DNA from 2 places in the Pseudanabaena sp. Chao 1811 genome. Region 2 is predicted to be linked to the other one. Evidence: predicted binding sites of a transcription regulator. Region 2 holds the regulator's gene; the other holds the start of a gene.
What was found. The regulator HrcA, encoded in region 2, represses chaperone genes, less so after heat shock. The targets are predictions, from matches to a motif close to TTAGCACTCNNNNNNNNNGAGTGCTAA.
Positions count from the first base shown of each region.

Region 1: the regulator HrcA is predicted to act here: its motif matches at 1,427-1,453, upstream of groES (co-chaperone GroES).

Region 1 covers NZ_CP101416.1:1,036,483-1,042,795, reverse strand. The annotation lists gene NMG48_RS04950 (5-formyltetrahydrofolate cyclo-ligase) at 1-311, shown strand, start outside; gene NMG48_RS04945 (DUF29 domain-containing protein) at 329-796, shown strand; gene NMG48_RS04940 (DUF29 domain-containing protein) at 815-1,309, shown strand; gene groES (co-chaperone GroES) at 1,549-1,860, shown strand; gene groL (chaperonin GroEL) at 2,008-3,666, shown strand; gene NMG48_RS04925 (DUF1995 family protein) at 3,855-4,565, shown strand; gene NMG48_RS04920 (esterase-like activity of phytase family protein) at 4,759-6,313, opposite strand, start outside.
Region 2 covers NZ_CP101416.1:3,146,475-3,152,787, reverse strand. The annotation lists gene moaA (GTP 3',8-cyclase MoaA) at 88-1,071, shown strand; gene argZ (bifunctional arginine dihydrolase/ornithine cyclodeaminase) at 1,590-3,701, shown strand; gene hrcA (heat-inducible transcriptional repressor HrcA) at 3,788-4,852, opposite strand; gene NMG48_RS14460 (protein phosphatase 2C domain-containing protein) at 5,320-6,313, shown strand, end outside.

The sequences.
Region 1 (6,313 bases), 2.1 Mb from region 2:
CGATCGCTGATTTCTCTAACCAGATGCAATTAGGAGCTTTTAATATCCTTGAGCCGCAGCCTTATTTACCACTGATGGATTTAGCAAATATTGATCTGATTTTGATACCTGCGGTGGCTGGCGATCGCCAAGGTTATCGCTTAGGTTATGGCGGTGGCTTTTATGATCGTTGGCTGCCTCACTCCACAGGATTGAAAGCAGGAATTATTTTCGATGAGTTTTATATAGATGAATTACCCCGTGAGCCTTGGGATATACCATTAGATGTCATCTTTACCGACTCAAAAGCCTTAATGCTAGGATTACTTTAGCGTTCAACTGGTTAAATATGGCGATCGCATCAGACAAAACGCAAATCAAATCCCATCATGAACTCTATGAAGAGGACTTTTGTCTGTGGATAGAGCAAGCTCTGGCATTGCTGCGTGAAGGCAACCTTAGAGATTTGGACTTGGAAAATTTGCTCGAAGAAATTGAAGACATGGGTAATAGTCAAAAACAAGCACTAGAGAGCAATTTAAAAGTTATTCTCATGCATTTACTCAAATACAAATACCAACCCGAAAAACGCTCTAATAGTTGGCTATATACCCTAGCTGAACATCGTCAGAGAATCCGCAAAGCTTTCAAAAATAGTCCTAGCCTCAAGAGACATTTTTTGCAAGAGTTTGCTGATGTTTATCTAGATGCCAAAAAACTTGCTGCGATCGAAACAGGGCTACCAAGCCACACCTTTCCCCCCGAATCTCCGTTTACTCCCGATCAAGTCACAGATGAAGAATACTTACCTGAATAAACCTGTAACGTTTTACCAATGAGTATGCACTCATTAAAAATTATGGCGATCGCATCTAACCAACCCCAACAGAAAATATCCCATCAAGCACTATATGAACAGGACTTGTATCTATGGCTAGAGCAAGCTATGGATTTATTGAGAGAAAGAAATTTGGCAGAACTAGATATAGACAATTTAATCGAAGAGATTGCGGACATGGGAAGTAGCCAAAAGCAAGCTATAGAGAGCAATTTGGAAATAGTTCTCATGCACTTATTAAAATACAAGTATCAACCCGAAAAGCGATCCAACAGTTGGCGATACACTTTACTAGAGCATCGTCGTAGAATTCAAAAAGCGTTTAAAACCAGCCCCAGCCTCAAGCGACATTTCCTCGCAGAATTTGCTGAAGCCTATGAAACGGCAAGAGAACTAGCCAGTGCTGAAACAGGATTAGATATTAGTTTATTTCCCCTAGAATCTCCCTTTACAACTGAACAAACACTAGACAAAGAATACTTACCTGAATAAAAAATGTTAGTCAAGAAGTACTTTTTGGTGGCGTGACGTAACTGCGTCACGCCACCAAAAAGTACTTCTTTGTTTGTACGGTAAGCCGATCTAGTTACTGACTCTTTTCGCAGTATATTAGCACTCAGTGAGACAGAGTGCTAAAGCACGCAATATGTGACCAAGGCGAGACAAATTTCCACCCTAAGTCACAACCTGCAAAGTCCACTCTGATTAGATTTTAAGGAGGTATAGGCATAGTGGCATCGTTAACCCTAAATACTGGTACATTGCAACCCCTAGGCGATCGCCTATTGGTAAAAGTAGCAACTAAAGAAGAAAAAACTGTAGGCGGTATTTTCTTGCCAGACACAGCCCAAGAAAAGCCCCAAATCGGTGAAGTAACTGCCGTTGGACCTGGTACACGCAACGATAAAGGTACTCGCGTTGCTTTGGAGGTTAAAGCAGGCGATAAAGTACTGTACTCCAAGTACGCAGGCACTGAAGTCAAAATTGACAACGTAGATTATTTGCTACTTGCTGAAAGAGATATTCTCGCGATCGTTGAATAAAGCTAATAGCTATTAGCCGTTAGCTGTTAGCCATTAGCCTTCAAAACTCTTCATCCAGAAGCAATCGAAAAGAGCTAAAAGCTAATCGCTAAAAGCTAACAGCCTAATAACCAATCCCCAAATCACCCATTACCCTTAATAATTAAAATGTCTAAAATCGTAGTATTTGATGAAGAATCTCGCCGCGCCCTTGAGCGTGGTGTCAATGCACTTGCTGACGCAGTACGTGTCACCCTTGGTCCTAAAGGTCGTAACGTAGTTATCGAAAAGAAATATGGCGCTCCTCAAATCATCAATGATGGTGTGAGCATCGCTAAGGAAATTGAATTAGAAGATCCCTTAGAAAATGCAGGCGCACAACTCATTCGTGAAGTTGCTTCTAGAACCAATGATGTAGCAGGTGATGGTACTACCAGCGCTACCGTTTTGGCTCAAGAATTTATTCGTGAAGGTTTGCGTAACGTTGCCGCAGGCGCTAACCCAGTGGGTGTCCGTCGTGGTATCGAAAAGGCAGTTGCTCACTTGGTTAGTGTCATTGCAGACAAGGCTAAGGCTGTTGATTCCAATGCAGAAATCGCGCAAATCGCCACTATCTCTGCAGGTAATGATCCTGAAGTTGGCGAAATGATTGCCCATGCGATGGACAAAGTTGGCAAAGATGGCGTAATCACCGTTGAAGAGTCTAAGTCCCTTACAACCGAGTTGGAAGTTGTTGAAGGTATGCAACTCGATCGCGGTTATATCTCTCCTTATTTCGTCACCGACAGCGAGCGCCAGTTGGTGGAATTCGAGAATGCTAAGGTTCTCCTCACCGATAAGAAGATTAACGTCATCCAAGACCTCGTTCCCATTCTCGAAAAGGCAGCTCGTTCTGGTTCTCCTCTCGTCATCATTTCCGAAGATGTTGAAGGCGAAGCTTTGGCAACTCTAGTTGTAAACAAGCTCAGAGGTTCTCTGAATATCGCTGCTATCAAGGCTCCCGGATTTGGCGATCGCCGTAAAGCATTGTTGCAAGATATCGCTGTTCTCACCAACGGACAGGTCATCTCTGAAGATGCTGGTTTAGAACTCAGTGCCGCAACCTTGGAACAGCTTGGTACAATCCGTAAGATCACCATTTCTAAGGACAAGACCACCATTGTTTCGGACATTTCCAACAAGGCAAATGTTGACAAGCGTGTTGCTCAAATCCGTAAGGAATTGGAACTCAGCGACTCTGATTACGACAAGGAAAAGCTCCAAGAACGTATTGCTAAGCTCTCTGGTGGCGTAGCTGTAATCAAGGTCGGTGCAGCAACCGAAACTGAACTTAAGGATCGTAAGCTTCGCATCGAAGATGCACTTAACTCTACTCGTGCAGCCGTTGAAGAAGGTATCGTCCCCGGTGGTGGTGCGACCCTCGCTCACTTGTCAGTTGAATTGCAAGAGTTCAAGGTAACCTTGAAGAACGAAGAAGCGATCGGCGCTGATATCGTTGCTCGTTCTCTCTCTGCACCTCTTCGTCAAATCAGCGACAACGCTGGTCTCGAAGGTACTGTAGTTGTTGAAAAAGTTAAGCAACTTCCTTTCAATCATGGTTTTGATGCGCTTAAGGGCGAATATGTTGACTTGATCGCTACTGGTATCATTGACCCTGCGAAGGTTGTCCGTTCTGCATTGCAAAATGCTGCTTCCGTAGCTGGTATGGTCTTGACCACCGAAGCTCTCGTGGTTGAGAAGCCAGAGAAGAAATCTGACGCTGGTGCTGCTGGTATGGGCGGCATGGGCGGCATGGGTGGTATGGGCGGTATGGGTGGCATGATGTAATTGCCATTCAAAAAAAGAGGGGGACGCTTAGCGTCCCCCTCTTTTTTGTTTTAGGATTGATGTAGCCTACAACTTAACTAAGTAACTCAGAGTTATAAACTAAACCCAAATAGCTATTTCGCCCGCATAGCGGGCGAAATAGCTTATTTAAGAAAAAATATCGAAAATAATATCTAAAAATAATTTATATGACTCACGTAACTGACCCGATCACACTTCCCAACAATTTAGAAGATACGACTGAACAAGCGATCGCTGCTACATATCAAGCGATCGCTGACGGTGCTACCCGTATCCTCGTAGATTTACGCTTTCCTGAACTCAAATCTATGCCGATCGCCTATGAATTTGCCCGTAGTTTTAATGAGCGCTATGGCAACGCATGGCAAGCAATTTTTTCCGATGCAGGGTCAGCCGCATTAGCAAAACGTGAATGGGCAGATCTCGATGTTTCAGTACGTGGAGTCAATGAAGGTCGTAGAGCTGTTCGCGAAGAAGACAAAGCCTTTTTGTTGGTCGAGCCAAGCTCCGTTGAAGTTGATCAGGTTGAGAAATTGGTGCAACTAGCAGGCGATCGCCCCTTTGTGATGCTCAATCCTCGTCTTGAAAATAGTGAGGTGGGTTTGGGACTTTCCGCAAGACGACTACGCGATCGCTTTTTAAGTACTTTCGAGACTGCCTACTACATCAAACCTCTGGAGCTTGGCGCATTATGGCGTTGCTATCCGCAAACATGGCAGGTGTGGGTGAATACTGAAGAGGGAATGCAATTTCTTTCAGAAGTAGAACAGCGTCCTTCTAGTGACGATATTGACCGCCTCTTCCGTCAGAAAACTGGACAGAAGACGGGTTCTTTTTTAGGGCGTTTACAAGAGTTATTTAGTGCTTTAGGCAGATAAAAAATAGTTTAGGTGGCGCGAAGCGCTGCCCATCCTTATTTAGTACAGCAATTACTGATCAAACGAACCACAAGAAGGATATTGAAAGCGTTGCAAAGCAACGCTTTCAATATCCTTCTTGGTTTGGGTTTGAGCGCAAAGTGCTGTAAGAAAAAAGAGGAGGCACATAGTGCCTCCTCTTTTTTATGCAAGACTAGCTGAATTGGAAGATCGTAGGAGTTGAACCTGCGAGAATATTGTCGTTAATATTACTAGAAGTAAATCCGTTGACTCCATTCAAAGTGAGCAATAGAGAACCACTGCCAAAGTTATTGTTGCCAGCAATACCATCACCTAAGCGGAACTGAGTGTTTCCATTGACAGTACGCACATCAATGGCAGCAATACCGTTGAACTGGAGCAGATCGCCGCCAATGCCGCGAGTGAATTGATTAACCACATCGCTATCATCACCAAGGTTATAGACAACCCTATCAGTAGCGCCATCATTGAGACCGAGGAACAATGTGTCATTGCCAAAGCCACCAACGAGGATATCTGCGCCCAACCCACCAGTTAGAGAATCATTACCAAATCCACCACTGAGAATATTGTTGCCATCGTTGCCTGTAATAACGTTATTGGCGCTATTACCAGTACCATTGATGTTTGCACTACCAGTTAGAGTCAAGTTCTCAAGGTTTTCGCCGAGAGTCCATGAAACGCTTGATTTTACTGAGTCAGTACCTTGGTTTAATGCTTCCGTAATCGAATCACCCAAGTTATCGACAATGTAAGTGTCATTTCCCAGACCTCCACTGAGGGAATCTGCTCCAATACCACCATCGAGGATATTATTGCCGCTGTTACCGATAATGATGTTGTTCAAGTCATTACCCGTACCATTAATTGAGCTATTGCCTGTCAGCGTGAGATTTTCCACATTCGCTTCCAAGGTGCGAGTGACTCTCGAAAGAACTGTGTCGATTCCTTCATTCGCCAACTCAGTAACCAGATCATTTGTGTTATCGACGATATAGGTATCATTGCCAGCACCACCCACAAGCGAGTCAGCATTGCTGCCCCCATCAAGAATGTTGTTACCGCTATTGCCAATAATCACATTTTGGAGACCATTACCAGTGCCGTTGATATCGCTGTTACCAGTGAGGGTGAGGTTCTCAAGAGTGCTACCAGCAAAAGTCCAGTCAATGCTGGAAAGAACGGTATCAGTCCCACTAGAATCAAAGAGAGTGTCATTGATGTCGTCAACAATGTAAGTGTCATTGCCTACACCACCATTTAAGCTATCTGCGCCTAGACCACCATCTAAGATGTCATTGCCAAATTCACCTCGCAGAGTGTTATTACCACTGTTACCAGTGATGATATCGTTCCCGAATCCGCCAGTAACGTTCTCGATATTTGTGATCGCTGTAAAGCCAGATGCTATGCCAGCGTTCAGGTTGACTGTCAAATCGGCAGTAGTAGAGCCATAGAAAAGGGTATCGATACCACCTAGCAAATCAACGTTTACTGATTCAACGTTGGTTACCGTACCACCTGCGATAATCGAAACTGGCGTACCGTTGAAGACTACACTTAGAGTTTCGGTATTGTCTGTACCAAGAATATCTAGGGTGTCATTACCAGAACCACCATCAACAATATCTTTACCATCGCCAATGGTATAGCGGAAGATATCATCGCCATTAAGACCATTCAGAATATCGTTGTTGCCAAGTCCAGAAATAATGTCCTGACCATTA
Region 2 (6,313 bases):
GCTATGACAAATTAAAACCCAGAAATTAATTTTGATGCTTCGTATCAAAATTAATTTCTTAAATGCAAGCCATGAGGACAAAACCCTGTGAACAATGTTGACTACCTTCGCATCAGTTTGATCGATCGCTGCAATTTTCGCTGCACTTACTGTATGCCAGAAGGCTCGGAAGTCGATTATATCCAAGCACAGGAAAGCCTTACCAATACTGAATTAATTAACTTGTTGCGAGAGGTATTTATTCCATTAGGGTTTAAAAAATTTCGCCTGACGGGGGGAGAGCCTTTATTGAGGCGCGATTTGGTGCAGTTAGTAGAAGCGATCGCTGATCTCCAAGGTGTGGAAGATCTGTCAATGACCACTAATGGTTTTTTATTAAGTGATTTAGCAAAACCCTTATACGAAGCAGGTTTGAGACGGATTAATATTAGTCTGGACTCCCTCGATCGCGATGTATTTCGCCAAATTACAGGACGTAACCTCTGGGAAAAGGTATGGGCGGGAATTTTGGCGGCTCATGAGGTCGGGTTCGATCCGCTAAAATTAAATGTGGTTGTTGTGCCAGATGTGAACGATCGCGAAATATTGGATTTAGCTGCCCTCAGTATTGATCGCCGTTGGCATATTCGCTTTATTGAGTTTATGCCCATTGGTAATGACAACCTGTTTACCCATAAGGGCTGGGTGGATTCGGCAACCTTGCGGCAACAAATTAGCGATCGCTATGGTTTAGATACTGGCAACTGCAAGGGCAATGGTCCCGCCGATGTGTTTCAAATCCCCAATGCCAAGGGGACTTTAGGCTTTATTAGTCAAATGTCGGAATGTTTTTGCGATCGCTGCAATCGGATGCGGCTCTCGGCGGATGGCTTATTGCGACCATGTTTATTAAATGAGTCAGGACAGATTGATCTCAAAACTGCATTGCGTCAGGGCAAAAATTTTGCCGAATTACGGATGGCAGTGCGGGATTTACTTAATTTAAAAGAGGAAATTAATTTTAAAGAACGCGATCGCGGCATTGGTGAGCAAAAAAGTTATTTTCGTACCATGTCCCAAATTGGTGGCTAAAAGAGAGTGGTAGTGCTTCGCACTACCACTCTCTTTTAGTCTAATAAACAAATAAGGCTCGCTATGCGAGCCTTATTTGTTTATTTAGTTGTAAGAGTACAAAATATCCCTTCGGCATCAGTAGCCACCATACCGTATGTGTAGCGGATAGCTCTAGGTCTACTGATTTGCGCTTACCCCTTTCGGAAGTAATTGCCATTTCGGGGATACTAGGGCTACACGGGGGGGAATAGGATAGCCCTGCTATTAATCTACATTAGTTAGCACTTATTTGCAAGAGTTAGTCCAAAAAAAATTTAATAGATGATAGAGAGTCGCTTTATAGCTCTTGTCATTTATCAAGAGATGATAACTTTTACAAGGGATTACGGTCTGGCGTATTCGGTATCATTAATGACTGGTAGCTTCACCATTGTTTGGTAATTTCTGGTAGCTGCCACTTAAGAATTGAGATAAATTTCGTATTTACCCCTCAACCATTCCCTCCTCAAATATTTACTTGTATTTACTTGTTATTTATGACTTCCCCACTGAATTATCTGATGTGCGCCCCTGATCACTACGATGTAGATTATGTGATCAATCCTTGGATGGAAGGCAATGTCCACAAATCTAGCCGCGATCGCGCTGTTGAGCAATGGCAAAAACTATATGGAGTCCTCAAGGGTTTAGTTAATGTAGAGCTAGTGCCCCCTGCTAAGGGATGGCCAGACATGGTATTTACGGCAAATGCAGGATTGGTACTAGGTGACAAAGCAGTATTAAGCCGTTTTCTCCATAAAGAGCGTCAGGGCGAAGAACCCTATTTCAAAGCATGGTTTGAGTCGAAGGGTTTTACGGTGTATGAGCTGCCCAAGGACTTACCCTTTGAAGGCGCAGGTGACGCTCTATTCGATCGCGCAGGTGGCTGGCTATGGGCTGGTTATGGCTTCCGTTCAGAACTAGATGCTCATCCTTATCTCGCAAAATGGTTAGATGTAGAAGTACTATCTCTACGCCTCATTGATAATCGCTTCTATCATTTAGATACCTGCTTCTGCCCATTAACCGATGGCTATTTACTTTACTATCCTCCTGCCTTTGATTCCTATTCTAATCGTTTGATTGAGATGCGGGTTCCTGCGGAAAAGCGGATTGCCATTGAGGAAGCCGATGCGGTGAACTTTGCTTGTAATGCTGTAAATGTCGATCGCAATGTTGTCATGAACAAAATTAGCGATGGCTTAAAACAGCGCATTACGAAGGCTGGCTTTAATGTGATCGAAACACCGCTTACGGAATTCCTCAAAGCAGGTGGAGCCGCTAAATGCTTAACCCTCAGAACTGTTGAAGTTCCCATTACTAGTGAACAGCCTGATCTTGAGCCTAGTGGTGTTGAAGCAAGAATTGTCGAATTAACAGGACATCTACTGGATTCTGGAATTATCAATCGGGCGCTCGATCTAGTTACTGATAATGGTGGTAGCTTCCAAGTTTTAGAATTTAATCTTGGTGAACAGAGACAAAGTACATCCTTAGCAAGGATTCGCATTTCTGCCCCATCCCATGACCTCATGGAAACCATCATGGGCGAATTGATTGAAATTGGTGCAGTCCTACAGGATCGCGATACCTCCGATGCCAATCTTGAGCCAGTCCTCCAAGATGGCGTTGCCCCCGATGACTTTTATGTCACCACCATCTATCCCACCGATGCCTGTGTCGATGGTGAATGGATTCGTTGCACTAATCAACGGATGGATGCGGCGATCGCGATTAGTCCCGATGGCAAAACTGCCACCTGTAAGCTCTTGCGTGATTTAGTCGTAGGCGATCGCGTCGTAGTTGGTTACGATGGCGTACGGACAGTTCGTAAACCTGAAGCACGAGACAATGCCAAGAAAGAAGAATTTTCCTTCATGGGTGCAGGTGTATCTAGCGAACGTCGTGTCGAACTTGTCGTCGAACAGATCGCATGGGAACTGCGCCAAATTCGCGATCGCGGTGGCAAGTTAGTTGTCTCCTGTGGTCCCGTAGTTGTACACACTGGTGGCGCTCCTCACCTTGCCTACTTGATTCGTGAAGGTTATGTGCAGTCGATGCTCGGTGGTAATGCGATCGCTGTCCATGATATGGAACAGTCCTCGATGGGAACTTCCCTCGGTGTTGACCTCAAGCGTGGTGTCAGTGTCAAGGGTGGACATCGCCATCACCTCAAAGTGATTAACTCCGTCCGTCGCTATGGCAGCATCCACAAAGCAGTGGAAGCAGGCTTTGTGAAGACTGGCGTAATGTACGAATGTGTCAAGAATAATGTTCCGTTTGTTCTAGCTGGTTCCATTCGTGATGATGGACCTTTACCTGACACGGTGATGGATTTGCTAGAAGCCCAACGCCTCTATAGCGAACAAATTCGCAATGCCGATATGATCTTGATGCTGTCATCAATGCTGCATTCCATCGGTGTAGGCAATATGACTCCCGCAGGTGTAAAGATGGTTTGCGTTGATATCAATCCCGCCGTTGTGACGAAACTCTCCGATCGCGGTTCCGTAGAGTCCGTCGGCGTAGTCACCGATGTCGGGCTCTTCCTCAGTCTCCTCGTTCAGCAATTGAAAAAGCTCGATAGTCCTGTAGCGATCGCTGCCTAATTCAAAATACAAGCCCTGCTATTTCAGGGTTTGTATGGTAGGTAGGGATGGGCGGCGCAAAGCGCCGCCCATCCCTACCCAAAGTTCTACCATTTACTAATCGCGTCAGTGAGATGCAATGCTGCGGCCTGTACTGAAGCGATCGCTCTTGTATAACCCAAACGGGTTGGGCCGAGAACTCCAACCGTTCCTACAGGTTTATCATCACAGAGATAGGTACTAGAGATAAAAGTACAGTTCTGAATTGGCTCAATAGAGATTTCGGAACCGATTCTGATACTGACTGAATTTGCAGAGGGGCTAGGTTGATCGACAATCAGAGCCATCAACGAAGCGCGATCAGCTTCGAGTAACTGCACAATATTTTGCACCTGTTGCAAATTAGAAAACTCTGGTTGACGTAATAACTCCGTTAAGCCACTAATAAACATTTGTCCCAAAGCTGTGCGATCACATAATTTCATCAGTTGCTGTAAGGACTGCTGCAATAACACTGCATATTGCTGAAACTGGCGATCAAGATCGTCCCATTGCAATGCGTTATTTAAGTCTGACCAGTTTTTATCCCGTAAATGCTCATTTAAAAAATTATTGAGAATATTTAATTCCCCTTCTAATACCTCTGGCTTTGTTTCACTAGGTAAATCCATCGTCACCGAGGCAGTGTGGTAAGTGTCACTAACAGCGATCGCCATGATCTTTCGTTCATCGACCATGACTAATTGCAAATGCCTAATTCGCATTTTTTGCATATTTGGGGCAGTAATTACAGCAATACAACCGCTTAGGGTCGCCAAAATTTGAGCAACATCACGCATTACGCCATCAAGGCTGGACTTGCCAAGGCGATCGCTTTTGCTGGCGAGAAATTGGTGGGTACTATAGGTGAGTTCGCTAGCAGGATCGATCAGCTTATCTACATAGACACGATAGCCAGAGTCTGAGGGAACACGCCCTGCCGAAGTATGGGGTTGATATAACAAACCAATGCGATCGAGCATATTCATCACATTGCGGATTGTGGCAGGGCTAATATCAAAGTCATACTCAGATACCAACGCCTTGGAGCCAACAGGTTCTGCTGTTTGAATATAGTGATCGATGGTTGCCCAAAGGACTTTTTGTTCACGATGGGTAAGTTGAGGGTTCATAGTCTGTGGTAAAGAAATAATGTTAGAAAAGTACTAAGAGTTAACTAAGAGGTAATAAATAAAGGTTTTTTGATAAAAATTGAATGTAAATTGCAAAAATAAATTAAAAAATAAGCAGAATAAAAATAGGTATTAAACAAGTATTAAGTAAGTATTAAGTTTTTATTGTTAAATTTAACTTCTATAACTTAAGAGTTTAACCATTACCATACCTAGATTCTCAAGAAATCCAGTGGTAAGTTGGATTGACCTTCATACTTTGTCGATTGGCAGTACATGAAACATCGCAAAATCCACTAAATTTGTGACTTTGTTTCGCTACAATAGCCAAATGTCTCTTGAAGAAATAGACCAAACATTTAATACTGTAGTTTCTCAGATAATATCAGTCCATACTGTTATGTCTTAGACATACCCTAGCTTCATCTATATATTCACCATTGAGTTTGGTAAGTACTAACATCTTCATGGAAAATCAAGAGCAAACTACGGCAGTTGAGCAGCAATATCTTTGGGCTGTCGGACTAGATACCGAAGCATTTCCCCCTGCATCTCTACTTGGCGATCGCTACCGTGTCCTGTCCTCGCAAATTGTCGTTGACACAGATGCGTTCACACTACCTGAGTTACCCCTTGAATTTCAGACTTATGTAGTGTCTTACCTGAAGCTATCACGATTAAGCCTACATTTACCGCGTCCCTATGGTTTGCTGTTGCTAGGTGAAGAGCTAAACCTTTCAGAAATCTTTTTATTAGAAAATGTCCCCATCGATCGCCAAGGCAATCTTTGTCCGACCTTAGCTGAGAGTTGGGGAAAAGCATCGGCGTTAAGGCAAATTAATTTGCTCTGGCAAGTCCTCAATCTCTGGGAACCCCTCGCCGAACAAAATATGACGCGCACTTTGATTGAACCCAAATTGGTCAGGGTTGATGGGATGTGGGTGCGCCTGTTGGAATTGCAAGCGGATGTATCGGCGGTACATATCTCGCAATTAGGAGACATTTGGGTACAGTGGCTAGATCTGGCTAAGCCCGAAATTGCCGAGCCGATCGCTGAGTTTTTCTATAGTTTGGGACGAGGGGAATATGACGTAAATACAGCGATCGCCTATCTCGATCAGTTGTCATTAAAGATCATGCAGGAGCAACCGCTCACAGTACGCATTGCTAGTGCTACTGATGTTGGTCAACAGCGTGACCATAACGAGGACGCTTGCTATCCTGACATTAAGCGCCAAAAACGGACTGAACAGGCTGAGAGTCTGCGCGATCGTCTAGCGATCGTCTGTGACGGTTTGGGTGGACATGATGGCGGAGAAGTTGCAAGCTCCTTGGCAATCAAGACCCTCGAGCAGCAACTAAAAACCCTGCTGCATCAAGCAGAGAATGATCCTGATTTTTCCGCCCAAGGGTTTATTGCCCAATTAGAAATGGTGGCTCGCGTTGTCAACAATCAAATTG